Regions from separate parts of the Streptomyces sp. NPDC090025 genome, predicted to be linked through region 2. Evidence: riboswitches for the same ligand, from Rfam matches in the RefSeq annotation. Region 2 holds a riboswitch; the other holds the start of a gene.

Evidence for each region. Region 2 has a riboswitch for ZMP and ZTP ahead of glyA (serine hydroxymethyltransferase). Riboswitches for the same ligand answer to the same signal wherever they lie in the genome.
Region 1: another riboswitch for ZMP and ZTP. It lies ahead of ACIPXM_RS18865 (bifunctional 5,10-methylenetetrahydrofolate dehydrogenase/5,10-methenyltetrahydrofolate cyclohydrolase); the one in region 2 lies ahead of glyA (serine hydroxymethyltransferase).

The regions. Positions count from the first base shown of each region.
Region 1 covers NZ_JBIVFL010000007.1:203,331-218,204, reverse strand. Annotated here, with positions in the region: gene ACIPXM_RS18895 (amino acid permease) at 1-858, shown strand, start outside; gene ACIPXM_RS18890 (phenylalanine 4-monooxygenase) at 1,106-1,990, shown strand; gene ACIPXM_RS18885 (4a-hydroxytetrahydrobiopterin dehydratase) at 1,987-2,331, shown strand; gene ACIPXM_RS18880 (chaplin) at 2,436-2,624, opposite strand; gene ACIPXM_RS18875 (aldehyde dehydrogenase family protein) at 3,075-4,598, opposite strand; gene ACIPXM_RS18870 (GAF domain-containing protein) at 4,666-6,072, opposite strand; ZMP/ZTP riboswitch at 6,300-6,408, shown strand; gene ACIPXM_RS18865 (bifunctional 5,10-methylenetetrahydrofolate dehydrogenase/5,10-methenyltetrahydrofolate cyclohydrolase) at 6,438-7,292, shown strand; gene ACIPXM_RS18860 (hypothetical protein) at 7,550-8,506, shown strand; gene ACIPXM_RS18855 (SWF or SNF family helicase) at 8,570-10,039, opposite strand; gene ACIPXM_RS18850 (DEAD/DEAH box helicase) at 10,093-13,362, opposite strand; gene ACIPXM_RS18845 (fatty acid desaturase family protein) at 13,944-14,874, shown strand, end outside.
Region 2 covers NZ_JBIVFL010000001.1:686,951-701,824, reverse strand. Annotated here, with positions in the region: gene trpS (tryptophan--tRNA ligase) at 1-617, opposite strand, end outside; gene ACIPXM_RS03345 (HEAT repeat domain-containing protein) at 820-2,115, opposite strand; gene glyA (serine hydroxymethyltransferase) at 2,288-3,580, opposite strand; ZMP/ZTP riboswitch at 3,652-3,741, opposite strand; gene rocD (ornithine--oxo-acid transaminase) at 3,863-5,068, shown strand; gene ACIPXM_RS03330 (polysaccharide deacetylase family protein) at 5,182-5,877, shown strand; gene ACIPXM_RS03325 (glutathionylspermidine synthase family protein) at 5,915-7,105, opposite strand; gene ACIPXM_RS03320 (hypothetical protein) at 7,112-7,411, opposite strand; gene ACIPXM_RS03315 (hypothetical protein) at 7,537-8,388, shown strand; gene ACIPXM_RS03310 (hypothetical protein) at 8,459-8,881, opposite strand; gene ACIPXM_RS03305 (hypothetical protein) at 8,947-9,954, opposite strand; gene ACIPXM_RS03300 (PLP-dependent aminotransferase family protein) at 10,061-11,485, opposite strand; gene ACIPXM_RS03295 (carboxymuconolactone decarboxylase family protein) at 11,533-12,063, shown strand; gene ACIPXM_RS03290 (isocitrate lyase/phosphoenolpyruvate mutase family protein) at 12,072-12,848, shown strand; gene ACIPXM_RS03285 (hypothetical protein) at 12,845-13,222, opposite strand; gene ACIPXM_RS03280 (hypothetical protein) at 13,215-14,874, opposite strand, start outside.

The DNA.
Region 1 (14,874 bases), on a different contig from region 2:
ACCGATCCGGTGGGCCTGGCCAACCTGACCGGGCGCGGCGGATTCCTCCCCAACGGCTGGGAGGGCGTGGTCGCCGGTGTCCTCGCCGTCGTCTTCGCCTTCGGCGGCCTGGAGATGGTCACCATCGCCGCCGCCGAGTCCGACGATCCGGCCCGCTCCGTGGCGAGGGCCGTACGCAGCGCGGTGTGGCGGATCATGGTCTTCTACCTGGGCTCGATGGTGCTCATCGTCATGCTCCTGCCGTGGGACTCCCTCATCCCCGGCCAGAGCCCGTACGTGGCCGTCCTCGACGCCGTCGGCATCGAATCCGCGGGTCGCGTCATGGACGTCGTGGTGTTCACCGCCCTGCTCTCTGCCCTGAACGCGAACCTGTACTCCTCCTCGCGCATGCTCTTCTCGTTGGCGGACCGCGGCGAGGCACCCGGTGGCCTCGTAAGGGTTTCCGGGGCGGGGGTGCCGCGGCGCGCGGTACTCGTCTCGGTCGCCTTCGGCTTCCTCTCAGTGGTCCTCAACCTGCTGTGGCCGGACACCGTCTTCATGTGCATGTTGAACGCGGTCGGCGCGATCGTACTGTTCGTGTGGATCCTGATCGCCCTCTCCCAGCTGCGGCTGCGCCGCCGCCTGGAGCATGAGGCGTCAGGGCCTGTGGCCCTGCGGATGTGGGGCTTCCCGTACCTGACATGGGCGGCGCTGGCCGCAATGGCGGCGGTGCTGGTACTCATGTTGGCGGATGAGGGCAGCCGCCCGCAGGTGCTGTGGACGGGTGGCACGGCAGCACTGGTCCTTGCCGTGGCCGGTGTGCGTGAGCGACGTCGGCTCCGCCACGTCGACGACCTCCCCCGCCCGGAGTGGCCGTAGGCGCGGAGGTGCACAGAAGACGCATACGTACACGGAGAGCCGCCTTGCCGGGCCGGGCCACGAGCCCGGTGGCAGGGCGGCTTCCGTGTTCCGGATGCTCTGGACACGTCCGCGCGTCCGTTCGCATTCGGCGGTCAGCGCGTCAACGATCGGCCCGCTCCTCTTGGCGAGCATCGGTCACGAGCGTCCGCTGCAGCGCCCCCGGCGCGCGGACTGTGAAGCCGAAGAACCCAACGGAAGGCCCCCCGTGTCCACGCACGCCCCGATGCCCGCTCCGATCGTCCCGGCCCCCGCCTTCGAACTGCCATCCGGCTACCCCGGGCACGACGACGCGGCCTACCTCACCCACCGTGCCGTCATTGCCGAGGCCGCGCACGGCCACCTGCCCGGCGCCGAGCCGCCCCACATCGCGTACACGCCCCAGGACCACGCGTGCTGGAACCAGATCACCCACGCCCTGGCCCCGCTGTGGCGGAAGTACGCGACGGCCGAGGTGCGGGAGGCGATGGAGGGCCTGGCCCTGCCGACCGACCGCGTCCCCCAGCTGGCCGAGTCCTCGCGGCGGCTGCGGGAGCTGACCGGCTTCTCCTTCGCGCCGGCGGCCGGCATCGTGCCGCTCCAGGACTTCTACGGCACCCTGGCGGACTCGGTCTTCCAGTCCACCCAGTTCATCCGGCACTATGCCAGCCCGCTGTTTTCACCCGAGCCGGACATGGTGCACGAGGTCCTCGGCCACGGAGCCACGCTCGCCAGCCCCCGGTTCGCCGATCTGTACCGACAGTTCGGTGCGGCGGCGCGGCGCGCCGAGACCAGGGAGTCCCTCAAGGCCGTCTCCCGGGTGTTCTGGTTCACCCTGGAGTACGGGCTGCTGGGGGATCCGGGGTCGCCCATGGCCTACGGGGCGAGCCTGCTGTCCTCCTACGGTGAGCTCCAGCAGTTCCGCCAGGCATACATATGCCCGCTGGACGTGCGTCGGATGGTGACCGTGCCGTATGACGTGACCGAGTACCAGTCCGTCCTCTTCGCGGCCTACGCCTTCGAGGAACTCGAGGACTTCGTGGGGGCGTTCTGCGCCGGAGTCGACGGCGACACCGGCGACCGCCTGGGCGTGACCGCGGACCAGCGGTGGTGACCGCGCCCGTGCCGAACCGGCTCGACCCGCGTGTGCCCGAACCGCTCACCGGTGCCGAGCTGGCAGCCGCGCTCGGCCGGCTGCCCCACTGGCGAGCCGTAGACGGGCACCTCGTCGCCTCCTTCACGGTTCTCCGGGCGGACGTCCCCGTCCTGTACGCGGCCGTGGCCGCCGCAGAGGACATGACGGACCACCACGCCCGCGTGACCATCCTGTACGACACGGTGACGTTCGCCCTCACCACGCACGACGCGGGTGACCGGATCACCGTGCGAGACACGGCGGCGGCCGCGGTGCTCGGGTGTCTGGCCGCCCAGTGCGGGGCCGCGCCAACCCCCTGAGGGGCGGCAGCAGGTGCGGCACCGGCGTCGCCGCCGCCGGTCCCGCCCGGCGCTGGTACGGGCCGGGCGGAACCGACGGCAGCGGTTGTGGCCGCCTGCCTGGGTCAGGGGTTGATGCAGACGGTACCGACGACGGGGACGCCGCCCTGGCAGATCCTGATCGGGATGTGGATGGGCAGCGGGAGGGGGCCGATCTCGATGTCGGACGGGACGCTCGGGGCGGCGGCGGCGGAGCCGGTGGCGCCGAGGACGGCTGCCGCGGCCAGTGCGGCGGCGGCGATCGCAGTTCGCATTCGCATGTCACTCCTTGGGGGATGGTGAGGGGACGTCGAAGCGGATTACACCTCTCGCGAGGGTCGCCACATCGGCATTCATCTGATGATCGGCGTGTCCGCCCGGTGGCGAGCCCGGCCGTCGCGTTCCTCGCGGTGGTGGGTGTCCCGTCCGCGCCGCGGAGCGGCTCGTACGAGATGGAGAGGTCTCCGGCGACCTGGGCACGGGGGTCGTCGTCCCCGGTGACCGTGACCTCGCCGCGTCCGGTGCCGAGTGACCTCCGATGACTGCGCGAGCTCCCGAAGGCGACCGCCGTCCTCACCGGATGGGAGCTTGGTCCGTGACCGGTCCGGGAGGCGCGACTGAGCGACCCTTTTCCGCGCTTGGCGTGACGACACCATGTCGAAGGGTGACGCTACCGGGCTGACTCCGGGAGGGTAATTTTCCTTCCGGGAGCTCGGCTTGGCGCTCTAGAAGAACCCAACTGCCTTCGGGGAATAGCTGCAATAAAGGTTCTTCGTCTGCTGGTAGTGGTCCAGCATCATCTTGTGGGTCTCCCGGCCCACCCCCGACTGCTTGTACCCGCCGAACGCCGCGTGCGCCGGGTACGCGTGGTAGCAGTTCGTCCAGACGCGGCCCGCCTGGATCGTCCGGCCCGCGCGGTAGGCGGTGGTCATGTCACGGGTCCAGACGCCCGCGCCCAGGCCGTACAGGGTGTCGTTCGCCGTGCGCATGGCGTCGTCGAAGTCGGTGAAGGCGGTCACCGCGACGACCGGGCCGAAGATCTCCTCCTGGAAGATCCGCATGTGGTTGTCGCCCTCGAAGATGGTCGGCTGGACGTAGTAGCCGCCCGCCAGGTCGCCACCGTGGTCGACCTGCTGACCACCCGTCAGGACCTTCGCGCCCTCCTGCTGGCCGATCTCCACGTACGAGAGGATCTTCCGCAGCTGCTCCGCCGACGCCTGGGCGCCGATCATCGTGTCGGTGTCCAACGGGTGCCCGGGGACGATGAGTTCGGTACGGGCGACCGCCGCCTCCAGGAACTCGCGGTAGATGCTGCCCTGGATCAGCGCGCGGGACGGACAGGTGCACACCTCGCCCTGGTTGAGGGCGAACATCGTGAAGCCCTCCAGCGCCTTGTCGCGGAAGTCGTCGTCCGCCGCCCACACGTCGGCGAAGAACAGGTTCGGCGACTTGCCGCCCAGCTCCAGGGTGACCGGCTTCAGGTTCTCGGACGCGTACTGCATGATCAGGCGCCCGGTCGTCGTCTCACCGGTGAAGGCGATCTTCGCGACCCGCGGCGACGACGCCAGCGGCTTCCCCGCCTCCTCGCCGAAGCCGTTCACGATGTTGAGGACGCCCGGCGGCAGCAGATCCGCCACCAGGCTCATCCAGAAGTGCACCGAGACCGGGGTCTGCTCGGCCGGCTTCAGGACGACCGCGTTGCCCGCCGCCAGCGCCGGGGCCAGCTTCCACACCGCCATCAGGATCGGGAAGTTCCACGGGATGATCTGCGCGACCACACCCAGCGGCTCGTGGAAGTGGTACGCCACGGTGTCGTCGTCCAGCTGGCTGAGCGCGCCCTCCTGCGCCCGCAGCGCGCCCGCGAAGTAGCGGAAGTGGTCGATCGCCAGCGGGATGTCCGCCGCCAGCGTCTCGCGCACCGGCTTGCCGTTGTCCCAGCTGTCGGCGACCGCGAGCGCCTCCAGGTTCTGCTCCATCCGGTCCGCGATCCGCAGCAGCACCTGCGCCCGCTCGGCGGCCGAAAGCCGCCCCCACGCCGGGGCCGCCGCGTGCGCCGCGTCCAGCGCCAGCTCCACGTCCTCCGCCGTGCCGCGCGCCACCTCGGTGAACGGACGCCCGTCCACCGGGCTCGGGTTCTCGAAGTACTGGCCACGGACCGGAGCGACGAACTCGCCCCCGATCCAGTGGTCGTAGCGGCTCTGGTACGTCATCAGCGAGCCTTCGGTGCCGGGCGCGGCATAACGGGTCATGGGCAGGGACCTCCCTCGGAGCGCACCGGCCGTCCCTGGCCGGCGTCACCGCCGAGGGTCCGCCCCGCTACGTTGCAACCCCGTTGCGTGCCCGGCCACGACCCGCCAAACCGCCCGGCCCCGCCGCGAGTTCGGCATCCAGCGCGGCGAACCTCGCCCGGACGGCGGGCGCCTGGGACGCCGGTACGGCCGAGGCCAGCGCCCGCCACACCACCAGGTCGTCCTCGCCCCACACGCTGTACGCCCAGTCCGCCAGCAGCCCGGGATCGCCCCGGTCCACCAGGGCCGCCCGCAGCCGCCCCGCCAGCCGTTCCCGCAGCCGTACCACCCCGGGCGCCCGCGACCCCGGCAGCAGCGGGCCCGGATAGTCGCCCAGCGCCCCCGCCAGCGCCCCCGAGGCGAGCCGCCGGTCCACCGTCAGGAAGTCCGCCGTCACCCCCTCCGCCAGCCGGTACGGGCGCGACGCCAGCGTCTCCGGCCCCAGCAGCCCGCGCAGCCGAGACAGTTCCGCCCGCAGGGTCACCGGCGTCACCGACTCGTCCTCGTACAGCAACGTCAGCAACTCGTCGCCGCCCACCCCGTCGGGCCGGTGCGCCAGGATCACCAGGATCTCGCTGTGCCGACGGCTCAACCGCAGCCGCCGCCCCGGCAGTTCGAGCAGCGCCTCGTCCCGGCCGAGCGCCACCAGACGCCCCGCACCCGGCGGCGGCACGGGCGCGGCCAGCGCCAGCTGCGACTCGGCGGCCCGCGCCACCGCCTGCACGAACGCCAGGCTGTGCGGATGCGCCAGGCCGTCCCCGCCGGTGATGTCGACCGCGCCGAGCACCCGGCCCGTGCGCGGCTCCAGGATCGGCGCCGCCGCGCACGTCCACGCCTGCACCGGCCGCTGGAAATGCTCCGCCGCGCACACCTGCACCGGGCGGCCCACTGCGAGCGCCGTCCCCGGCGCGTTCGTCCCGGCCGCCGACTCCGACCAGCGCGCGCCCGCCACGAAATTCATCGCCCGGGCCTTCCGCAGCGTCCCCGGATGCCCCTCCACCCACAGCATCCGGCCACCCGCGTCGCATACCGCGATCAGATGCTCGCCGTCCCGCGCGTACGCCCCCATCAGCTCCCTGACCAGCGGCATCGCCGCCGCCAGCGGATGCGCCGCACGGTGCGCCGCCAGCTCCTCCTCGTCCAGCTCGACCCGCGCCGCGCCGTCCGGGCTCACCCGCGCCCGTACCGAACGCCGCCAGGACTCCGCGACCAGCTGCCGCACCGGGGGAGAGGGCGGGGAGGGGCGCCCGGACGGCGCCGCGGGCCCCCCGGTGAACTCCTCGTGCGCCCGCCGCACCTCCGCCGCCGACCCCGAGACCTGTCCCGCCGCCGACCCCGAGACCTGTCCCGCCGCCGACCCCGAGACCTGTCCCGAGACCTGTCCCGCCGCCGAATCCGAGACCTGCTCCGCCACCGTCACCGCCGTCATCGCCATCGCCGCCGTCCGCTGTCCGTTGTCCGTTGTCCGGCACCCCGCGTCATCGTCGGGGCCGCGCGGCCCCCCGACAAGCGATCGCGCAGCCACGCATACGCGCCGTGACCGGTTCCGTACCCCGGCCGCCTTTCCACCCGCTCCGCCGATCCCGCTCAGATCCCGCCCAGATCCCGCCCAGGTTCGCGCCGACCCGGCCCTGACCGGCGCCGGGGCCGTCCCGTACAGTGGAGCCGGGCCGTGACTGGCGCTTGAGGTGGATCACCACCGGGGAGCGGTCCGTACGTGCCGCGCACACCCCGCGGGGCCGTACCACTGCCGTGCGCCTGGGCGATCAACCGGTCGAAGTCGACGCTCAGGAGTGGCCCATGTCCACCAGCACCGCACGCCTCATGGACGGCACCGCGCTCGCCCGCCGCACCGGCGAGGAGACCGCCGCCCGCGCCGCCGAGATCACCCGCCGCACCGGTGTGACGCCTTGCCTCGCGACCGTCCTGGTCGGCGCGGACCCCGCGTCGGTCACGTACGTGAAGATGAAGCAGAACCGCTGCGCGAAGGCCGGAATCCGTTCCAAGCACGTCGAACTGCCCGCCGAGACCACCACCGAGGAGCTCGTCGCGGCGATCACCGCGCTCTCCGAGGACCCCGAGGTCCACGGCATCCTGCTCCAGCACCCGGTCGGCCCGCACATCGACGAGCGCGCCGCGTTCGAGGCCATCGCGCCGGAGAAGGACGTCGACGGCGTCACCATGGCGTCCTTCGCCGCCATGGGCTTCGGCCTCCCCGGCTTCGTCTCCTGCACCCCCGGCGGCATCATGCGGCTGCTCGACGCGTACGACGTCGAGCTCAGCGGCAAGCGGGCCGTGGTGGTCGGGCGCAGCGCGATCCTGGGCAAGCCCGCCGGACTGCTGCTCCTCGGCCGCGACGCCACCGTCACCTACTGCCACTCGCGCACCACCGACCTCTCCGCCGCCGTCCGTGAGGCCGACATCCTCGTCGCCGCCGTGGGCAAGCCGGAGTTCATCAAGGGCGAGGACATCAAGCCGGGCGCCGTCGTGATCGACGCGGGCTACAACCCGGGCAACGTCGGCGACGTGCACTTCGCCGGTGCGGCCGAGCGCGCCTCGCTCATCACCCCCGTGCCCGGTGGCGTCGGCCCGATGACCATCGCCGTGCTGCTCGCGCAGACCGTCGACGCCGCCGAGCGCCAGCTCGGGCTGTAACCGGGACGAAGGGGGCACGGGTGAGGGAGCCGTCGGCGACGGAAGCCGAAGCGGACGCCGGGGTGGCTGCCGGAGCGGACGCGGGACCGGGTGCCGAAGCGGACGCGGGAGCGGTTGCCGACGTGCGCCCGTACCGGGCGACGGGGCCGGGTGAGGGTCTCGTACCTGCGGCGGGAATGTCACGGTTCTGTACGGGCGGGACCCGACCCACCGGTAACCCTCGCCACGCGGGCGGTTGACGGGTGAACCTGTTCCGTATGTTCCGCCCGCCGACGGATTCCCCGTCCCGCGACCCCCACGGTGCGCACCCCGCGCACGACCCCCAGGGTGCCCCCGGTGGCCCAGATGCCCGCCCGGCCCGTGACGCCAGGCCGTCGCGAAGGCCGGGCGTCGCCGCCCTGCGGCCGGGCGCGGCCGTCCTCCCGGTCGCCGCGCTCGCCGCCGCCCTCGCCCTCTCCGTGACCGTCACCGCACGCGGCGGCTCCGGCGGTGGCTCAGGCGACGGCGACCGGCGGGTGCCCGCGGCCGCCCCCGCCGCCGGGCCCACGGCGTCCGACGCGTCCGCCGCCCCCACGGGCACCCCGACTCCACCGGCGGCCGCGACCACCCCCTCCCGTGTCCCGGGGAATCCGGCCGCCGGGCACCGAGGGAACCCGTCGCCGACCGCGCCGCGCACCACCCCGCCCGCCACCGCCCGCACCACCGCGCCACCGTCGGGAGACCGCGCCGACCGCACGGACGCGGCGGTTCCGGCGAGCCCGCTCACCCCGGCCGGAACCGCCGGGGCGACCACCCCCGCCACCGGGGCACCGCGGCCGCACCACACGGTGGGCCACCGGCCCGCCACGCCCATCGCCACCCCGGCCGCCGTGCCCTACGACGTGCTGCGGGTCGGCGCCTGCTTCGACATCGACCGGGCCGCGCCGGGCACCGTGGTCCGCCGCTCCTGCACCGCCCCGCACGACGCCCAGCTGGTCGCCCGGCTGCGGCTGACCGGCCGGTACGCCGACGACACGGCGGTACGGGACGCGGCCGCCGCCCTGTGCAAGGCGCCGCTGCGACTGCGGGCCCTGGCCCAGCCGTTCGGCACCCGGTGGGCGACCTTCGTGCAGTACCCGTACCGGACCAGTTATCTGCTCGGGGACAAGGTGGTCGCGTGCAGCCTCGCCGCCCCGTCGTCGAGCGGCCGGAAGCTGACCGCGCCGCTGCGGTGAGCGGAGCGCGGTGACCAGGGGCCGCCGCCTTGCAACGGCCCCCGGCCCCACGGCACTTCGGCCTCAGTCCGGCTCGCCCGCTCCCGCCAGCGCCGCCGCCGGGTCGTGGTCCGGCGGACCGGCCGGGACCCAGGCGCCGTCCGGGCCGGTCGTACGGTACGGCCACCAGCGCCCGTCCCCACCGAGCCGCAACTGGCGGGCGGGCCGGGCGGGCTCGGCGTCGACCGCACCGGCCCCCGCACCGCCCTCGGCCGCCCCGCCGGTCATGTCCCAGCGAGCCGGCCCCGTCCGCGTGAGCGCGGGACGCTCCTCCGCCTCCCAGGCGGTGGCCAGTTGGGCCTCCGCGCGCCGCAGCGCCTCGGGGCCCGGGGCCTGCTCCTCCTCCAGGACCGCGAGACCGGCCGCGCCGCCGAGCCGCCAGGCCCGTACCGCGTGATCAAGCTCGGCACGGGACCGCCCCGAGCCCTTCGCGAGCCGCGCCGCGACCCAGGAGGCGGGCCCGGGGGAAGCGGCGGCGAGCCGTACCGCGTCCTGCGCACCGGTCAGCACCGGCTCGACGGCCCCCGCCCCCGTCCCGGATCCTGACCCGGACCCGGACCCGGACCCGGCTCCCGCCCCGGATCCTGCCCCTGCTTCACTCGGAGTCCCGGGCCCGGCCCACGCCGCCAGCATCCGGCGCGCCCGTACCGCCGCGTCCGCCGCCAGGAACTCCAGGGCCGTCGGGTCGACGCCCGGCTCCGGGTCCGTCTCCGTGTCGAGGGACGGCGGCTCGCCCGGGGCCTGGGGGACGGCCGGCGGGGCGGGCAGCGGCGGCAGGATGCCGCCCGCCGCGAACACCTCCGCCGCCGGAACACCCGCCGGAGCGCCCACCGGAGCGGCGGACCCGCCGCCCGGCACCGCCGCGCCCGCCGACCCGGAAGCCGCCGTGCTCCGCTCCTGCAGCGCCTCGATCACGGCCCGTTCGCCGCGCCCGCGCATGAGCAGCAGCACGAACGGGTCCTCGTCGAGCAGCCGCGCCACCTGGTAGCAGAGCGCGGAAGTGTGCGGACAGTGGTCCCATGCCTCGCAGCCGCACTCCGGCTCCAGATCGCCGATGCCCGGCAGCAGGTCGAGTCCGGCCTCCGCCGCGTCCTCCACCAGGTGCGGCGGCATCTCCCGGTCGAGCAGCGCGGCGATGTGCCCGGCGCTCTGCGCCGCGAGGCCGATCAACCGGTCCCAGTCCGCCTCCGACAGCTCCTGGAAGAGGACATCGCTGCGGTACGCCGTGCCGTCCGGGTCCCGCACCACGGCCGTGATCCGGCCGGGCCGCACCGACACCGCGCCGACCGCCCCGGCCCGCGCGTGCCGCCGCCCCTGCTTCAACTGCTGCCCGTCCAGGGCGGTTTCCTCCAGGGCCTTGAGCCATGCCCGGCCCCACCAGGTCCTGGCGAACGCCCCGCCCGCCACCGGCGGCAGCGCCGCGAACGTCCGCACCTCGTCGAGCTCCACCGTCTCCCCGTCCCCGTCCCCGTGCCCGTGCCCGTCCTCGCGCATCGCGTGGCTCCACTCGCTCCGGCCGTCGCTCCCGTTCCCTCCGTACGTCGTCCTCACGCGGTCTCCTCCGTCCGCCGCAGCCCCACCAGTTCGGCCAGTTCGGCGTCGGTCAGTTCGGTGAGCGCCGCCTCGCCCGCGCCGCCGAGCACCGCGTCGGCCAGGGCCCGCTTGCGGTCCAGCATCGCCGCGATCCGGTCCTCGACGGTGCCCTCCGCGATCAGCCGGTGCACCTGCACCGGCCGGGTCTGCCCGATCCGGTACGCCCGGTCGGTGGCCTGCGCCTCCACGGCCGGGTTCCACCAGCGGTCGTAGTGCACGACGTGCTCGGCGCGGGTGAGGTTGAGGCCCGTTCCGGCCGCCTTCAGGGACAGCAGGAACACCGGCACCTCGCCCGCCTGGAACCGGGCGACCATCGACTCCCGCTCCGCGACCGGCGTACCGCCGTGCAGGAACTGGGTGGCCACGCCCCGCGCCGCCAGATGCCGCTCCAACAACCGTGCCATCCCCACGTACTGGGTGAAGACGAGCACGCTCGCCCGCTCCGCGAGGATCGTGTCGAGGAGCTCGTCGAGCAGCTCCAGCTTCCCCGAACGTCCTTCGATCCGGGGCTTGTTCTCCTTCAGGTACTGCGCCGGGTGGTTGCAGATCTGCTTGAGTCCGGTGAGCAGTTTCACCACCAGGCCGCGCCGCTCCATCCCGTCCGCCTCGGCGATCGCGGCGAGTGTCTCGCGGACCACCGCCTCGTACAGGCCGGCCTGCTCCTTGGTGAGGGAGACGGCCCGGTCGGTCTCGGTCTTCGGCGGCAGCTCGGGCGCGATGCCCGGGTCGGACTTGCGGCGGCGCAGCAGGAACGGGCCGACCAGTGCGGCGAGTCGGCTCGCCGCGGCCGGATCGCCGCCGCCCTCGACGGCGCTCGCGTACCGGGTACGGAACGCGCCGAGGCCGCCGAGGAGCCCCGGGGTCGTCCAGTCGAGGATCGCCCACAGCTCGGACAGATTGTTCTCGACCGGCGTGCCGGTCAGCGCGACCCGCGCCCGCGCCTTCACACAGACCGCGCGCAGCGCGCGGGCGGTCGCCGCGTACGGGTTCTTGACGTGCTGCGCCTCGTCCGCGACGACCAGACCCCAGGTCACGGCGGCCAGCCGGGACGCGTCGAGCCGCATGGTGCCATAGGTGGTGAGCACGACCTCGCCGTCGGCGAGCGCGTCCAGGCCGCGGGCCGCGCCGTGGAAGCGGCGCACCGGCGTGCCCGGCGCGAAGCGTTCGATCTCGCGCTGCCAGTTGCCCATCAGGGAGGTCGGACAGACCACCAGGGTGGGTCCCGCGGTCGACGGGTCGGACTGCCGGTGCAGATGCAGTGCGATGAGGGTGATGGTCTTGCCCAGGCCCATGTCGTCGGCGAGGCAGGCGCCGAGCCCGAGCGAGGTCATCCGGTCCAGCCAGCGCAGGCCGCGCAGCTGGTAGTCGCGCAGGGTCGCGGCCAGCGCGGCGGGTTGGGGGACGGGCTGCTTTTTCGCCGACCGCTCACTCCGTGGTGCCGAGGGGTCCTCTGTGCCCTCTGCGCCCTCCGTCCGTTCGGGGTCGGCGAGGCGGGCCCTGAGCTGTTCCAGCCAGCCGGTGGCCCGGACCTCGACCGCCCGCCCGTCCACCTCGGCGGTGCCGGTGAGCGCGGCCCCGAGCGCGTCGAGCGGGGTGAGCACGCGGTCCTGCTGCGCCCGGTTGCGGCGCAGCTCCTCGGGATCGACGAGCACCCACTGGTCGCGCAGCCGGACCAACGGCCGTCCGGCCTCGGCCAGCAGGTCGAGCTCGGCGCGGGTCAGTTCCTGGTCGCCGATCGCGTACCGCCAGTTGAACGCGAGCAGAGTGTCGGCGGAGAGGAAGGAGGGCAGCGCGTCGCCCCGGTCGCGGGACCCGTCGTGCGTGCCCGGAGCGTCCGGTGAGTCCGGTCCGTCCGGTGTGTCGCGCGGGCCGATCACGGCGTGCGCGGTGAGCCGGTGGGCGAGTTCGCGCGGCCAGTGGACCGGTACGCCGGTGGCGGCCAGGGCGCGGGCGGCGGGCCCGAGGAGTTCGGCGACCTCCTCGTCGGCGAGGTCGACCGCGTCCGGCACGGCGGCCGTGAGCAGCGGCGTCAGCGCCGACCAGGCGCGCGCCGCCCGCCGCAGCGCGAGCAGCGCGTCCATTCGGGCGCGCGGTCCGAAGGCGGTGGCGGGGCCGTGGGCCGTACCGCCTCCCGGAGCGTCGCCGGGAGCGCCCGGAGCCGTACCGCTCCATACGGCGGCGGCGTCCGCGACGAGCGTCGGGTCGGCCACGGCGTGCAGTTGGAGGACGGCCCGGAAGGTGGGCGCGGCCAGGTCGTCGCCGGAGGGGGATCCGAGCGTGGGGGATGCGGCCCCGTGGGATCCGGCCCCGTGGGGTCCGGAGGCGGGGTATCCGGTCGTCGGGGATCCGGTCGTGGGGAGTTCCGGCGCGGGCGTACGGTCGTCGCCGCCGTGGGCCGGTACGAGCTCGATGCGCAGCGAGAGCCGTACCCCCGCGTCATGTCCGGCGGCCACGTCCGCCGCCCACGGCCGGTGCTCGGGCAGGGGCCGCGGCGCGTGGTGCTCGTCGGCGGCGAAGGCGGGCCCGCCCGCCGCGAGCGGGGCGGCCGGGGTGCGGGGCAGCACGTCGGCGACGGCGTCGGCGAACGTCCGCAGCAGCCGCTCCGGTTCGGGCAGCAGGAACCCGCCGTCCTCGGCACGCTCCGGCAGCGGTACGGCGTGCGCGGACGGCGGCATCGACGCGGCGAGGTCCCGCAGCGCGGCCACCTCGTCGGCGCCCAGCGGCCCGACCCGCCAGGCGTCCAGGTCGCCCGCGGTGAGGCCGGGGAGCAGCAGCCCGCGCGCGACCAGATCGAGTGCGAAGAGGGTGGCGGCGCCCCAGAAGGCCGCCGAGGGCGTGGCGTCGTCGGCGAACCGCGCGCGGGCGAGCACGGGGAGCGCTTCTCGTACGGGCAGGGTGACGGCGGACACGACCAGCGGCCGCACCTCCTCGTCGTCCCCCTGTCCCTCCTTGTCCCCGGCCCCATGTTCGGCCGCGCCCTCGACGAGGACGGTCAGCTGGTCATCGGGCTCGGCGGACGGGGAGCCGGTGAGGGCGGGGGAGGGGGCGAGGGCGGGGGTGGGGTCGTCCGGTGACCAGAAGGCGAACCGGCCCGCGCGCGGGGCCTCGGCGGGGATGAAGACGACGGAGCGTCGGGCGAGAGCGTCGGGCGACGGACCCGGCAGGGAATCGGTCAGCGGGTCAGAGTCAGAGAACGAGGGCGAGGGAGACTGCGACAGCGACAACGCATTCCTCAAATTTGACTACCAAGGGCGAGCGGCCGAGGGTACTCCACGCCCGCGCCTCCGCGCCCGCTTCCACGCCGTGATCCCCGTCACGGTGGACGGGGGTCCTGTCCGGGGTGGGGAAGACCCCACCCCAGGCCCCCGGGCCACCCCCGAACGGGTGCGGGTGGTGCCGCCATGGCTGCGGCCGATCACTTCTCCGTACGTTTCGGGTAGCCGAAGAGGCCCCGTCCGACGGCCGCTCGCACCGCCTTCGACGCCCTTTCGCCCGCCTGTCTTTTGACGATCTTTCAACGACCTTTCGGCGACGTTCCAACGACGTTCCGACGGACCACGGAGACCGCATGTCCCAGCACTCCGCCACACTTCTCGCGCCGACATCGACACCGACATCGACACCGACATCGACACCGACATCGACACCGACATCGACACCGACATCGGCTCCGACACCCGCAGGGGTTCCGCGCGGCCAGGCCCGACGGGCGGGCGGCGGCAGCGAGTTCACGCCGCTGCTGCGCACGATCAAGGAGCAGGGGCTGCTCGACCGCCGCCCCGGCTGGTACGCCCGGGACATCGCCGTGAACCTGCTCGGGATCGTGGCCGTCGTCGCCGGACTCGCGCTGATCGGTCCCTCCTGGTGGGCGCTGTTCCTCGCGCTGCCGCTCGGGCTGCTCTCCGCCCGGATCGCGTTCATCGGCCACGACGCGGGCCACGCCCAGGTGACCGACCACCGGGGGCTCGGCCGGGTCCTCCAGCTCGTGCACGCCAATCTGCTGCTCGGCATGAGCCGTGAGTGGTGGAACGACAAGCACAACCGTCACCACGCCCACCCCAACCACCTCGACAAGGACCCGGACGTCGCCGCCGACATCCTGGTCTTCGCCGCCCACCAGACCACCGGCCGCACCGGCCTGCGCGGCTGGCTCACCCGCCACCAGGCATGGCTGTTCTTCCCGCTGACCACCCTGGAGGGCATCGCGCTGAAGGTGTACGGCGTCCAGGCGCTGCTCTCGCGCACCGGCCCGTACCGCACCCGCCGCGAACGCCTCGTCGAGGGCGCGCTGCTGTCCGCCCACCTCGTCGGCTACGCGGCCCTGCTGCTCACCCTGCTGAGCCCGCTCCAGGCACTGGTCTTCGCGCTGCTGCACCAGATGCTGCTCGGCGTGCACCTGGGCATGGCCTTCGCGCCGAACCACAAGGGCATGGAGACGCCCGACACCCACCCGGACGGCGACTCCTGGGGCCATCTGCGCCGACAGGTGCTGACCTCGCGCAACATCCGTGGCGGCGCCCTGACCGACTGGTTCCTCGGCGGTCTGAACTACCAGGTGGAACACCACCTGTTCCCCAGCATGCCGCGCCCGCACCTGCGGCTCGCGCAGCCGGCGGTGCGCGCGCACTGCGCGGCGCTGGGCATCCCGTACACGGAGACCGGCTTCGTCGACTCGTACCGGCAGGCGCTCGGCCATCTCCACGAGGTGGGGGCTCCGCTGCGCGGCGAGGGCGTCG
Region 2 (14,874 bases):
GTGGACGCCGACTTGCTCATCTTGATCGACGGGTCCTGCAGGTCGTAGATCTTGGCCGTCTCCTTGAGGATGTACGGCGCCGGGATCGTGAAGGTCTCGCCGAACCGGCCGTTGAACCGCTCCGCGAGGTCGCGGGTCAGTTCGATGTGCTGGCGCTGGTCCTCGCCGACCGGGACCTGGTGGGCCTGGTAGAGGAGGATGTCGGCGACCTGGAGGATCGGGTACGTGAAGAGACCGACCGTGGCGCGGTCGGCGCCCTGCTTCGCGGACTTGTCCTTGAACTGCGTCATCCGGGACGCCTCGCCGAAGCCGGTGAGGCAGTTCATCACCCAGCCGAGCTGGGCGTGCTCGGGCACGTGGCTCTGCACGAAGAGGGTGCAGCGGTCCGGGTCGAGACCGGCGGCGAGCAGCTGGGCGGCGGCGAGCCGGGTGTTCGCGCGCAGGTCGGCGGGGTCCTGCGGGACCGTGATCGCGTGCAGGTCGACGACCATGTAGAAGGCGTCGTGGGACTCCTGCAGCGCGACCCACTGGCGCACGGCGCCGAGGTAGTTGCCGAGGTGGAACGAGCCTGCGGTGGGCTGGATACCGGAGAGCACCCGGGGTCGGTCAGAGGCCATGCTCATCATTCTCTCAGGTGTGCGCCCTGGTTCCGGACGGGCCCGTGCGACCTGTGGGACGCGGGGTTCGCGGGGGCCGGGGGCGGCGCGGGCCGCGCCGGAGCCCGGGTCAGCGGCGGGGCGCGGCGGCGTGGACGGTGACCGGGGCGGCGGGCAGCGGCCGGTGCACCTCGCGCTCGCGCTCCTGGACGCCCCTGGGTGGTCAGCCGCCCTCGCGGCGTCGGCGGTGGCGCCAGGCCAGGTCGAGACTGGCGTTCTCCTCGCTGCGGAAGCCCGGGCGGGCCGGGGCGAGCCGGTCCGCGGCCGCCAGGCAGCGGTCGTCCTCGTGGAGGGCGAGGGCATGGACGGCGGCGAGCTGGACCCGGCGTTCCGGGTCGTCGAGGAGGGCCGCCAGCGGGTCGGTCAGGGCGGGGCCGCCGGACCTGGCGCCGCCGACGCTGCGGCAGGCCGAGGCTCGTACGTCCGCGTCGGGGTCGCGCAGCAGGGTCCGGAGGGCCGTCCGGGCCCCGTCGGACAGCTGGGTGGACTCCGCGGGGGTGCCGAGTCCGATGGCCACCGCGCGCCGGACGGCGGCGTCGGGGTGGCCGACGTGCGCCAGGAGGGCCGCCTCGGCGCGCGGCCCGGCGTACGAGTGGAGGCCGTCGAGGACCTCGGCGAGGACGGCGGCGTCGGTCTCCTCGGCCGCCCAGTCCGTGAGGGCGGCCACGGCGAGGACGCAGAACTCCTCGTCGTGGGTCTCCCCGAAGAGCTCCAGGAGCCGCATCAGTTCGGCGCCGAACAGCCGCCGTGCCGGGTCCGCGTCGCCGCGCAGGGTCCGGGCCGCCGCCCATGCCTCCGGGCGCCGGTCGGTCGACAGCTGGATCGCGGACCGTCCCCACGCCGGGTGGTCCTTGTCGTGGGCCAGGGCGCGCCCGACGAGTTCGTCGCACGGGGTGCGGATGCCGAGCCGTTCCTCCAGCTCGGTGAGGATCGCCGCGTGTCCGTCCCGGACGGTCAGGCCGCCGAGGGTGAACTCGTCGACCGTGCTGTACTCGTCGTCCTCGACCCGGGTACGGACCGGCTCGTCCGGCGAGCCGGTGCGGCGGCGCAGTCCGGCCGCGGTCCCCGTCTCGTACCACCCGGCCGCGAGCGCGCGCAGCTCCGCGAGCTCGGCCGCCGGGTACCGGTCCCGGATCCCGGCGGCCAGCAGCGCCCCGACCAGCGCGGGCGAACCCGAGTCGACCGCCTCGCGCAGCGGGATCAGTTCGTCCGGCGCGCACCGGCCTGCCTCCGCCCCGCGCATGAGCAGCAGCTCGGCGATGCCCCCGTGGTGCGCCCGGACGGCGGCGGCGTACGCGGCCGCCCGCTCGTCGTCGTCCCAGCCGTGGCCGGACGCGTCCTCCTCCTCCAGGAGCACCGTCACCCGGAACAGGTCCCCGGCCCGCGCGGCGGCGACCAGCGGAGTCTCCCCCGCCCGCGCGCCCACGTTCCCGCCCTCATCCGTATCCATGCGATCCATGTGTTCCCTCCCCGGCGGCCCAGTCTAGGGAGCGCCGCCGGGGCGGGGACGGGGGCTGGGGCGGGGACGGGGGCTGGGGCGGGGACGGGGGCTGGGGCGGGGACGGGGGCTGGGGCGGGGACGGGGGCTGGGGCGGGGACGGGGGCGGAGTCCGCTCCGGCTTCCGCTCCGGCTACACCGGCAGGCCCGGCGCCGGGAACGCGGCCATCAGTTCCGCGACCTCCGCGCGGATCACGGCGAGGGCGGCCTCGTCGCCCTTGCCCGCCGCCGCGACCCCGCGGTCGATCCAGTCGGCGACCCGCGGCATGTGGGAGACGTCCAGGCCGCGCGAGGTGAGCGACGGGGTGCCGATGCGGACGCCGGAGGGGTCGAAGGGCTTGCGGGGGTCGTAGGGGACGGTGTTGTAGTTGACGACGATCCCGGCCCGGTCGAGGGCCTTCGCGGCGATCTTGCCGGGGACCTCCTTCGGGGTGAGGTCCATCAGGATCAGGTGGTTGTCGGTGCCGCCGGAGACGAGGTCGAAGCCGCGGGCGAGGAGCGCTTCGGCGAGTGCCTTGGCGTTGGCGACGACCGCGTGGGCGTAGTCCCGGAAGTCCGGGCGGGCCGCCTCGCGCAGGGCGACGGCGATGGCGGCGGTGGTCTGGTTGTGCGGGCCGCCCTGGAGGCCGGGGAAGACGGCCTTGTCGATCGCCTTGGCGTGCTCCTCGCGGCACATCAGCATGGCGCCGCGCGGGCCGCGCAGGGTCTTGTGGGTGGTGGTGGAGACGACGTCGACGTGCGGCACCGGGGAGGGGTGGGCGCCGCCCGCGATCAGGCCCGCGATGTGGGCGACATCGGCGACGAGCACCGCGCCCGCCTCGCGGGCGATCTCCGCGAAGGCCGCGAAGTCGATGGTCCTGGGCAGCGCGGTGCCACCGCAGAAGATCACCTTGGGCCGTTCGGCCAGGGCCAGCTCACGGACCTGGTCGAAGTCGATGAGCCCGGTGTCCGCGCGGACGCCGTACTGCACGCCCCGGAACCAGCTGCCGGTCGCCGACACGCCCCAGCCGTGCGTGAGGTGGCCGCCCATCGGCAGCGCCATGCCCATCACGGTGTCGCCGGGGCGGGCGAAGGCGAGGTAGACGGCGAGGTTGGCCGGGGAGCCGGAGTAGGGCTGGACGTTGGCGTGGTCGGCGCCGAAGAGGGCCTTGGCGCGCTCGATCGCCAGCGTCTCGACCTGGTCGATGTTCTGCTGGCCCTCGTAGTAGCGGCGGCCGGGGTAGCCCTCGCTGTACTTGTTCTGCAGCACGGTCCCGGACGCTTCGAGGACGGCCGCGGAGACGTAGTTCTCGCTGGGGATGAGCCGCAGGGTGTCGGCCTGGAGCCGCTCCTCGGCGCCGACGAGCGCGGCGAGCTCGGGGTCGGCGGCGGCGAGCGCGGGATGCCGCGGCTCGGGAGCGTACGAGGGGGTGGCGGGCGGGTTCATGGCGTGTGCTCCTGGGGGCAGGAGGCCCCGCTGGTGGCGCCCGGTCGGCGCCCACGGGACCTGTGCGGTCTCCGTGATGCCCAGGCGGGCGGCACCTCGTACGGTCTGCCCGCACGGCTCCCCCGGGGTCGCTTCCCCGTTCGCCAGTCGCCGCGCGTGGGGCCAGCGTAGCGGGCGCGCCGTGAAGAGAGGTTTCCGCGTCCGGCATGCGAGCGACGATAAGAAAAGGGAGCCACACCCCTCCCCAGCCGCAGGACGAACGGAGATCCCGTGTCGAGGACCGTGTCGAAGACGCAAGACGAGATCGCTGCCGCGGACGCGCACAGCGCCCACAACTACCATCCGCTGCCGGTGGTGGTCGCCTCCGCCGAAGGGGCGTGGATGACCGACGTCGAGGGGCGCCGCTTCCTCGACATGCTCGCCGGGTACTCCGCGCTCAATTTCGGCCATGGCAACCCCCGCCTCCTGGACGCCGCCCGCGCCCAGCTCGACCGGGTGACGCTGACCTCGCGGGCCTTCCACCACGACCGGTTCGGCGACTTCTGCACCCAGCTCGCCGAGTTGTGCGGCAAGGACGCGGTGCTGCCGATGAACACCGGCGCGGAGGCCGTGGAGACGGCCGTGAAGACCGCCCGCAAGTGGGGGTACGAGGTGAAGGGCGTGCCGGACGGGCACGCGAAGATCGTGGTGGCCGGGAACAACTTCCACGGCCGCACGACGACGATCGTCTCGTTCTCCACCGACCATGACGCCCGTGACCACTTCGGCCCGTACACGCCGGGCTTCGAGATCGTCCCGTACGGCGATCTGACCGCCCTGGAGGCGGCCGTCACCGAGAACACGGTGGCGGTGCTGCTCGAACCCATCCAGGGCGAGGCGGGCGTCCTGGTGCCGCCGGCCGGCTATCTGCCGGGGGTGCGCGAGCTGACCGCCCGGCGGAACGTGCTGCTCATGGCCGACGAGATCCAGTCGGGTCTCGGCCGGACCGGGAGGACCTTCGCGTGCGAGCACGAGGGCGTGGTGCCGGACGTCTACATCCTCGGCAAGGCGCTGGGCGGCGGTGTGGTGCCGGTGTCGGCGGTGGTCGCGGACCGCGAGGTCCTCGGCGTGTTCCGGCCGGGCGAGCACGGCTCGACCTTCGGCGGCAACCCGCTGGCCTGCGCGGTGGCCCTGGAGGTGATCGCGATGCTGCGGACCGGCGAGTACCAGGCCCGGGCCGCCGAGCTGGGCGAGCACCTGCACGCGGAGCTGGGCCTGCTGGTCGGCGGCGGCGCGGTGGACGCGGTGCGCGGGCGCGGCCTGTGGGCGGGCGTGGACATCACGCCGACGAAGGGCACCGGCCGGGAGATCTCCGAGAAGCTGATGGCCCGGGGCGTCCTGGTGAAGGACACCCACGGCTCGACGATCCGGATCGCGCCGCCGCTGGTGATCTCGAAGGAGGACCTGGACTGGGGTCTTGAGCAGCTGCGCGGGGTGCTGGCGGAGTAGCGGGGTGCTCGCGGAGTAGCGGACGGGGTGGGGGCGGGGCCGCGCGGGCCCCGCCCCCGGAGCCCCAACCTCCCCCATTGACACGACAGTTGGTCTAGGCCAATGTTGCGGCCATGCCGAGACCCCGTCTGCGCCGCGCCCTGCGCTGCGCGTTCGCCGCACTCGTTCCGCTCGCGCTGCTCGGCGCGATGTCCGGCTCCGCACAGGCCGCCCCCAGGGCCGCCTGGCCGGAGCCCGTACCGGTCGTGTCGCACATCGACACCAGCGACCCGGTCGTGTTCATCACCCTCGACGACGGCTGGAACCACGACCCCGCCGCCGCCCGGCTGCTGCTCGACCGCCGGGTGCCCGCCTCCCTCTTCCTGCTGCCCGGGGCGTACTCGTACGACTCCGGCTACTTCCACACCCTCCTCGACCACGGCCGCTCCCGGATCGAGAACCACACCGTCAACCACCCCGACCTGACCGGTCTCGACGCCGCCGGACAGAAGACCGAGGCGTGCGGGGCGCGGGACGCGCAGCTGAAGGAGTTCGGCGACGGGCCGCGGCTGCTGCGCCCGCCGTACGGCACGTACGACGCGAACACCCGTACCGTCGCCCGCGCCTGCGGCGCGAAGGCCCTCGTCACCTGGACGTACGACCTGACCACCTGGGGCGGCTGGACCCCGCAGGCACCGCGGCTGAAGGCGGGGGACATCATCCTGCTGCACTTCAACGACACCGTGGAGCAGGACCTGCGCCGGGCCCTCGACCTGGCCGAGGCGGCCGGACTCACGCCCGCGCCGCTGCGCGAGTACGTACCGGAGTAGCCCCCGGCACCGCGGTCGGCCCGGTCGGCCCGGTCGGTCAGCGGATGAGGTGCGGCACGAACCGCGCGTACTCGTCCGTGACCGGGCCCGCCGACTCCCTGATCCCGAGCCCCGCCGCCTCGTCCCCGACGGTCCACGCGCCGAGCACCACCCGGTTGCCGTCGAAGTCGGGCAGCGGGGCCAACTCCTGGTAGCAGCAAGGCTCTTCTGAGGGCAGCGGGGTGACGCCCGGCGGGTGCAGCAGGACGCCCGCGCCCTCCCGGCCGAGCAGCGGCTTGGTCACATGGCCGGGACCGTCCGGCGCGGCCAGCTCGCGCGGCCCGTCGAGATAGGCGGCCAGCAGGTTCGGGTGGCCCGGGTACAGCTCCCACAGGATCGCGAGCAGCGCCTTGTTGGAGAGCAGCATCTTCCAGGCCGGTTCGATCCACAGGGTCGAGCCGGTGCCGCCGCCGTTGTCGAGGGTGTCGAGGACGTGCGGGCCGAACCGGTCCGTGGTCAGCCACTCCCACGGATAGAGCTTGAAGCAGGCGCGGATGAACCGCAGCCGGTCGTCCACGAACCGCCCGGTGATCCGGTCCCAGCCGATCCGCTCGACCGACAGCGCCTCCGTCGCGAGCCCGGCCTGCTGCGCGGTCTCGCGCAGGTACGCGACCGTCATCAGGTCCTCGCCCAGCTCGTCGCCGTCCGAGTGCGCGAAGTGCACGGGCGCGCCCGGCGGCAGCAGCCGCGCCTGCCGCTTCCAGGCGTCGACGAGCCGCTCGTGCAGCGAGTTCCACTGGTCGGCGCCGGGGAAGCGGTCCTCCATCCAGAACCACTGCGGGCTCGCCGCCTCCACCAGGGAGGTGGGGGTGTCGGCGTTGTACTCCAGCATCTTCGCCGGGCCCGTGCCGTCGTAGCGCAGGTCGAACCGCCCGTACACGGTGGGGAGTTCGGCCCGGCGCCGCCACGATTCGGCGACCCGGCGGGCGATCCGCGGGTCGGTGATGCCGAGGTCGGCGAAGCGGTCCTGCTCGACGATGTGCGCGGCCGCCGCGAGGCACATCGCGTGCAGCTCCTCGACGACCTCCTCCAGGGCCTCCACCTCGGGCAGGCTGAAGGAGTAGTAGGCGCTCTCGTCCCAGTAGGGCCGCAGCTCGCCGTCCGGGTGCCGGGTCAGCGGATAGACCAGGCCCTGTTCCTCGACGATCCGCTGCCAGCCGGGGCGGGGCTCGATGGTGTGGCGCTCCACCTCGGGTCAGCCGCCGGAGGAGGAGTGGTGGCCGCCGAAGCCGCCGCTGTCGACGGCCGACTTGTCGAAGCTGCCGCCGCCGACCACACCGCTGCGCGAGGACCCGCCGTAGTAGTAGCGCCCGCTGCTGCCACCGCTCCCGCTGCTACTGCTGCCGTTGCCGCCGGAGCACTGGTAGTCGGGCAGTTCCTTGTACGTGACCGGGTCCACGCAGCGCCGGTCGGGCTCCGACGAGCAGGCGGTGAGCGTCGCCGCGAGGACACCCACTCCGCCGAGTACCACCGTCGTCGACCTCAGTCTGCGCATGTGCCCGTCCTCCCCCGGTCGCCCGGACGGCGAGCGCCGGGCCTGGTTGCGATCGCACAGTTTAGGCCCGGCCGAAACGCGTCGCCCAGCCCCGTCGCACTAGAGTCCCTTTCGTGCTTCTTGGGATGGTGTGCGCTCTCGGTTCGGCCGTCTGCTTCGGTGCCGCCTCGGTGTTCCAGGCGCTCGGCGCCCGGTCCGCCGAGCCCGGCTCCGGCAGCGGCGTCGATGTGACCCTGCTGTGGCGGGCGCTGCGGCAGTGGCGGTACCTGGCCGGGCTCGGCATGGACGGGGTGGGCTTCGTGCTCCAGGTCGTGGCGCTGCGGACACTGCCGATCTACGCGGTGGGCGCCTCGCTCGCGGCGAGCCTCGCCGTGACGGCGGTGATCGCCTCGCGGCTGCTCGGGGTGCGGCTCAAGCGGGTCGAGTGGAGCGCGGTGGGCGTGGTCTGCGTGGGCCTCGCGCTGCTGGCGCTCGCCTCCGGCAAGGAGGGCCACGAGGGCGGCGACCCGGTCCTGGAGTGGGGGCTGCTCGCCGCCGCCTTCGCCGTCCTCGCGATCGGCGCGGTGGCGGGGAGGCTGCCGGAGCGCCCGCGCGCGCTGGTGCTCGGCCTCGCGGGCGGCCTCGGCTTCGGGGTGGTGGAGATCGCGGTCCGGCTGATCGACTCCTTCGACCTCGGCACCCTCACCCAGCCCGCGCTGTACGCCCTCCTGGTGGGCGGCGGCTCGGCCTTCCTGCTCTACACCTCGGCGCTCGGCCGGGGTTCGGTCACCACCGCGACCGCCGGTCTGGTGCTCGGCGAGACGATCGGCCCGGCGCTCGTCGGCGTCGTCTGGCTCGGCGACCGGACCCGCCCGGGCCTGGGCTGGCTCGCGATCCTCGGCTTCGCGATCGCCGTGGCGGGCTCGCTGACCCTGGCCCGGTTCGGCGAACCACCGGAGGAGCAGACGGAGCAGCGAGCGGAGCAGCCTGCGGCGTAGACGTACGCGGGGCGGCCCCCGGTGTCCCTGGACACCGCGGGCCGCCCGCACCGGTACGCGCGGGCGCGGATCAGCCGCGGTCCTTGACGATCCAGGAGCTCGTCATGTCGTTGAACCACGCCCAGTTGCCGCTCATGATCCGGTCGGTGCCCCGGGGAACGGTGAGCTGGCCGCCGCCGAAGTAGCAGTGCTGGTAGAGCGTGACCTCCCAGGTCGAACTCGTGCGCACGCGCGAGATCGAGTCGTTGAGCGGCTCGCCGTTGGCGTCCCAGGTGTACGGGGCCAGGCAGTCCTCGTCCCACCAGATGCCCTGGGTGGGGTTGCCGTCGCCGTGCTCGTAGATGCACATGCCCCAGCTCTTGCAGCTCTCGGCCTGCGCGGTGCCGGTGGCGGCCACGGTGCCGGCCACGGCCAGACCGGCCGCCGCGAGGAAGGTGGCGACGCGGCGGCCGAGGACCGACGGGCGACGGCTCGGCTTCTGGTCGTCGTTCATGGTCACGAGTTCTCCATTTCACAGATGGTGTCACCGAGACGAACGGGCCGCACTTTAAGAAGAGTTCATGACTTCTTAAGAGAACTCCGGTTCCCTGGAGCGGCTTTGCGTGCATGGGCGAGCTGAATGCCGTTCTGCGCGCGCACCTTGTCCAGCTCCGCGCGGTCGGCGGTCACGATGCCCTTCTGGTACGCGGTCTCGACCGCGAGCCAGACACCGGCGAGGTTGGTCTCCTGCTTGCAGCCGACGTCCGCGACGGCGAGCTCGACGTACTGGGCCTTCTTCGCGGGGTCGCGCATGGCGGGGTTGTCGTTGGGCTGCCAGGGGTTGTCGAAGCGGTAGCCGTGCCGCGCCATGCACCCGCTCCACGACGCGAACGCCTTCACCACCGCCGGATGCCGCTCGGCCCAGTACGCGGCCCGCGCCTGCGCCTTGGCCAGCATGTCGGGGTCGCGCGGGGACGGCGCCCCGTCGGACAGCCGCCGCTCCGCCTCGGCGGCGCAGCCGCCCTTGGGCACCGGGCGGCCGTTCACCGTCGCCCGGGTGCCGGCGAGCGCGGCCTCCCGCAGCTCCTGGGACACCGCGCCCGCCCCGCCCGCCGCCGACCCGGAGGGCCGCGGCCGGCCGGGAGAACGGTTCCCGACGTAGCCGGTGGCCGCCGCCTCCACCGGGTCGAGCAGCCCGTAGCGGCGCTCGTGCCGCGGCTTGTCGGCGGCGGGCGGTGCGGTCGGGGCGTTCTCGGGGTCCGTCGCCACCGTCAGCTCCAGACCGAGCCCCTTGAGGCAGCTTCCCGCGAGGGCCTGGAACCCTTTCCGAAGGATCCGCTGCTCCGCCGGATCCGGCTGGTAGGCGTCCAGCGGGAGCGTCATCCCCGCGTACGACGTCACCGGGGTGACCGGCCCGACGACGGGGTCCGGCAGCGGGGGCGGAGTGCTCCGGGGCCGCGGTGCCGAAGCCGAAGCACCGGAGGCTCCCGCCCCGGCGGTGGCGGCGTCCGGCCCCGTCGCGCACGCGCCGCAGACGGCGAGCACACCCAGCGCGCCGAGAGCCGCCATCGTTCTGCCCGGTCTCATGAACCCCTCCAGGTGAGTGTCCGGTGACGCCCATGTGAACTCCCGGGGCAGGCGATCGGGTTCAACCGGGATACCCGGCTCGGTGAGCGAGCACGGCGACGGGTCCCTACGGCAGCACCCGGCACAGCGCTTCCAGCGCGCCCGACCAGGCGCTGTCCGGCGGGGTGCCGTAGCCGACCACCAGGGCGTCGCGGGTGCGTGGGGTGTCGGGGTGCCGGAAGCGGTTGATGCCGAGCAGGGCCAGGCCCTGGAAGGCGGCCGACCGCAGCACCGACTCCTCGGTGCCCTCGGGGAGTTCGAGCACGGCGTGCAGTCCGGCCGCGATGCCGCTGATCCGGGTGGTGGGCGAGCGTTCGGCGACGGCGGCCACCAGCTGGTCCCGGCGCCGCCGGTAGCGCAGCCGCATCGCCCGGACGTGCCGGTCGTACGCGCCGGAGGCGAGGAACTCGGCGAAGGTCAGCTGGTCGGTGGCGCTGGACACCCAGTCGACCTTGCCCTTCGCCGCCACCACCTCGTCCACCAGGTCCTCGGGCAGCACCATCCAGGCGAGCCGAAGCCCGGGCGCCAGCGACTTCGACGCGGTGCCGAGGTAGACCACCCGCTCCGGGTCGAGCCCCTGAAGAGCGCCCACGGGCTGCCGGTCGTACCGGAACTCCCCGTCGTAGTCGTCCTCCAGGATCAGCCCGCCCCCGGCCCGCGCCCAGTCGACGGCCGCCGCCCGCCGGTCCGGCTGGAGCGCGCCGCCGGTCGGGAACTGGTGGGCCGGGGTCATCAGGACCGCGCCGACATCGGCGTACCCGATGCCGCCCAACTCCTCGGTGCGGGTGCCGTGTTCGCCGGTGGGCAGGGCGGGCATCCGGATCCCGGCCCGGCGGATCAGGTCCCAGTGGATGTCGAGCCCGTACGACTCGACGGCCACCTCCGCGACCCCGCGCGCCTTGAGCACCTGCCCCATCAGCATCAGCCCGTGGACGAACCCCGAGCACAGCACGATGCGTTCGGGCGCGGCGTGCACCCCGCGGGCCCGGGCCAGGTACTCGGCGAGCACCGTGCGCATCTCCGTACGGCCCTGCGGGTCGCCGTAGCCGAACGCCTCGTGCGGGGCGTTGGTGAGCGCCTTGCGGGCCGCCTTGAGCCAGTCGGCGCGCGGGAAGGAGGCCAGGTCGGGGGTGCCGGGGCGCAGGTTGTACGTGGGTTTCCCGGGGCGCGGGCGGGGCGGGGCGGCGGGGCCTTCGGGCCGGACCCGGCGCGGTGCGGGCCGGGGCGCGGAGCGCCGGGCGACCCGGGTGCCGGAGCCCTGCCGGGCGGTCAGCCAGCCCTCGGCGACCAGCTCGGCGTAGGCGTCGGCGACGGTGTTGCGGGCCACCCCCAGGTCGGCGGCGAGCTGCCGCGAGGACGGCAGCCGGGTCCCGGCGGTCAGCCGCCCGCCGCGCACGGCCTCGCGCAGCGCGTTCATCAGCCCGTCGCGCAGGCCGGGCCCGCGCAGCTCCAGGTGCAGGTCGGCCCCGAAAGTGGCCCAGTCATCCGCCATGGGAATGGACCATACCCGGGCACCACCCCGCCCGTACGGTGGTGACCATGACGACCACCACGCAGACCGCCCAGACCGCTCAGACCGCCCAGCAGCCCGGCTACGCCCCCGAGCACCCGGCCCGGCAGCCCTTCCCCGAGCTGCACCCGGCCTTCTACAAGGCCATGGTCGGCCTGGAGATCGCCGCCGCGAAGAACATCGACCCGACCCTCTACGAGCTGGTCAAGCTGCGCGCCTCGCAGATCAACAACTGCGCCTTCTGCCTGGACATGCACACCAAGGACGCCCTGGCGGCGGGCGAGAGCGCGCAGCGGATCATCCAGCTGTCGGCGTGGCGCGAGTCGCGGCACTTCTACACCGAGCGGGAGGCGGCGGCCCTCGCCCTGACCGAGGCGGTCACCGTCCTGACCGACGGCTTCGTGCCGGACGAGGTGTACGCGGAGGCCGCCGCGCACTTCGAGGACACCGAGCTGGCGCACCTCATCGGCGCGATCGTGACGATCAACGCCTGGAACCGGATCGCCGTCACCACCCGCATGGTCCCGGGCCACTACACGCCGACCGCGTCCAAGCGATGAGCGAAGCCGTGAACGGGCCCGTGAGCGGAGCCGGAGCCGTGGACGCGCTGCGCGCGCTGCACCTGGACCGGCCCGCCGACCGGCCCCTCGTGCTGCCGGGGCCGTGGGACGCGGTCTCGGCGCGGGTCTTCGAGAAGGCCGGGTTCCCGGCCCTGGCCACGCCCAGCGCGGGGATCGCCGCCGTGCTCGGGTACGAGGACGGCGAGACCCCGGCGGACGAGATGTTCGCGGCGGTGGCCCGGATCGTCCGCGCGGTCGGGGTGCCGGTCACCGCCGACGTGGAGGACGGCTACGGCCTTCCGGCCGGGGAGCTGGTGGACCGGGTCCTGGCGACCGGCGCCGTCGGCGTCAACCTGGAGGACACCGACCGGGACGGCCACCGGCTGCGCACCCCCGAGGAGCAGGCCGACCGGCTCGCGGCCGTCCGCGCCGCCGCCGGACCCGCGCTCTTCGTGAACGCCCGGATCGACACGTACCTCCACGGCGGCGGTGTCGCGGACGCCGCCGACCGGGCCCGCCACTACCGCGCGGCGGGCGCCGACTGCGTCTACCCGATCAAGGCCCCGGCCACCGACCTCCCCCGCCTCCGCGAGGCGGGCGGCCCGGGCCCGCTGAACGTCCTGTCCCACCCCGGCGACCCCGGCTTCGCCGCCCTCGGCACGCTCGGCGCCACCCGGATCACCTTCGGCCCGGGGCTGCTGCTCCGCGCGGCGACCGGCCTCGGCGAGCTGGCCGCGGGCCTGGCGGCGGAGGCGACGGCGGACGCGGAGCGGCCGGAGGTCTAGAAGAGGCCGCCGAGCGCCTCGCCGACGGCGACACCGGAGGCGAGGACGCCGGTCACCGAGGCGGCGTCGGTGAGGGCCTGCCGCAGCCGGGCCGCGCGGCCCGGGGTGGCGGCGCCCTCGCTCTCGATCTCCTCCTCGGTACCGGCGAGTTCGGTGTCGAGCGCGACGGTCCGCTCGCTCGGCACCACGCCGCCGAGGTCGGCACGGAGCCTGCGGACGGCCAGCAGCAGCTCCTCCTGCTCGGGCTCGCGGGCGGGCCCGGCCTCGCCGACGGTCGTGGTGACGCGGTTGTGGTCGCCGATCGTGACCGTGCCCTTGGTGTTGGTGACGGTGATGCCGTCGCGGTACCGGCCCTGGGACTGCTGCTCAGCCATCCTGCTCCCCTGTCTCGCGTTCGCCGACGCGATGGTCGATTCGGCTGTCGATTCGGCTGTCGACGCGGTTGCGGTCGCCGATCGTGACGGTCCCGTGGGTGTTGGAGATGTACGTCGCGCCGTCGCCGAGCCGGGCGATCGGCACGCTCTCGCGCTCCAGATCGGCGGTCTCGTACCCCGATTCCCGCAGGGCCGCGATCACCCCGTTCACCACCCGCTCCCGCACGCTGCGCAGATACCGGTCGATGTCGCTCTTCTGGAAGAGGGACGCGTCGTCGTCGGCGCCCAGTTCCCGTACCGAGCGGTGCGGCCCGTCGGGCAGGTCGTCGGCGTGCCCCGCGGTCAGCAGCCGCCAGAACAGCGACAGGCTCCGCGCGAGCGTGGCGAACGCCTCCTGGGTCACGTCCGGGAGCTCACCGGCGGCCGAGACGAGCCGGGCGACCGGCGTGGGCCGCCGCGTCCGGTGCGCGAGCCGGGCCGCCTCCTGGAACCGCCGGGACACCGGCCGCAGCACGTACGGGGTCACGTCCACCGCGAGCAGGCCGCCCTGGGTGTGCACCCGGACGAACACCGTGGTGACGGCCACCTGATGCATGCCGGACACCCGGACGGACAGATAGTGCCGGCGGGCCTCGCCGCCCTCCTCGACCGCCTGCGCCCGCTCCCGCTCGAACTCCTCGGGGCCGTACGCTGCCTGGTCGCGGTGCAGCAGCGCCTCGACGGGGAGGAAGACGACCTCCTCGACCTCCAGATCGCGCAACCGGTCCCGTACGCCCTCCTGGCTCAGCGGGTCCACCGCCGCCGCGGGCACCCGCAACGCCTCCACCAGCGCCACCACATGGCGCAGGACGGTGGAGTTGCCGAGCGGCTCGGGCCCCGGGCCGCCGTCGCCCCGCCCGGCCGCGGCGGGGCGCAACTCGATGGAGAGGGAGAGGGGTTCGTACGGTTCGCCGAAGCCGCAGAACGGATTCCCCGGGCCGTACAGCACCAGCCGGCCCTGCTGCTCCCGCCGGATCCGCTCGGCCACCCGCCGGAACCGGGGACTGATGTCGAGCCAGGGGGGCGACGGGTGGCGGGCGGCGAACGCCACGGCGGACAGCTCACCGGCGAGGATCCTGGCGATCTGGGCGCGGCGCAGCGCCACGACCACGGCCAGCAGGACGGGCCCGAGGAACGAGACCCAGGCTTCGAGCGGGGAGACGTACAGCGAGTACGGGTCGTCGTACCCCGATCCGGTCCCGAACTCGTACCCGAAGAGCTGGCCGCCGACCGGCACCAGGACGGCGAGCCACGCCCTGACCCCCGAGTCGTCGTCCTCGGTCGCCAGGGGGAGCAGCGCCAGCAACCCGGAGAAGAACGCGACCCGACCCCACCAGAGCAGCACGAAGGCCGGGAGGGTGCGGCGCAGGAAGGTGCCCGGCCCCTGGCGCCGCAGCCGCCGGGCGAGGCCGATGGCCAGCAGCGGCGCCGCGAGCATCAGGGCCAGGCCGTCGCTCATCAGCCAGACGTAGAGCCACAGCAGCACCACGGTGGCGGCCCAGCCGAGTTCGACGCGGCGGGCGCGCAGCGCGTGGGCGAGCACGAGCGAGGTGTCGACGCCCGGCGCGGGCGCCGCGATCCGCTCCGTGTGCACATAGAGCTCGTCGATCACG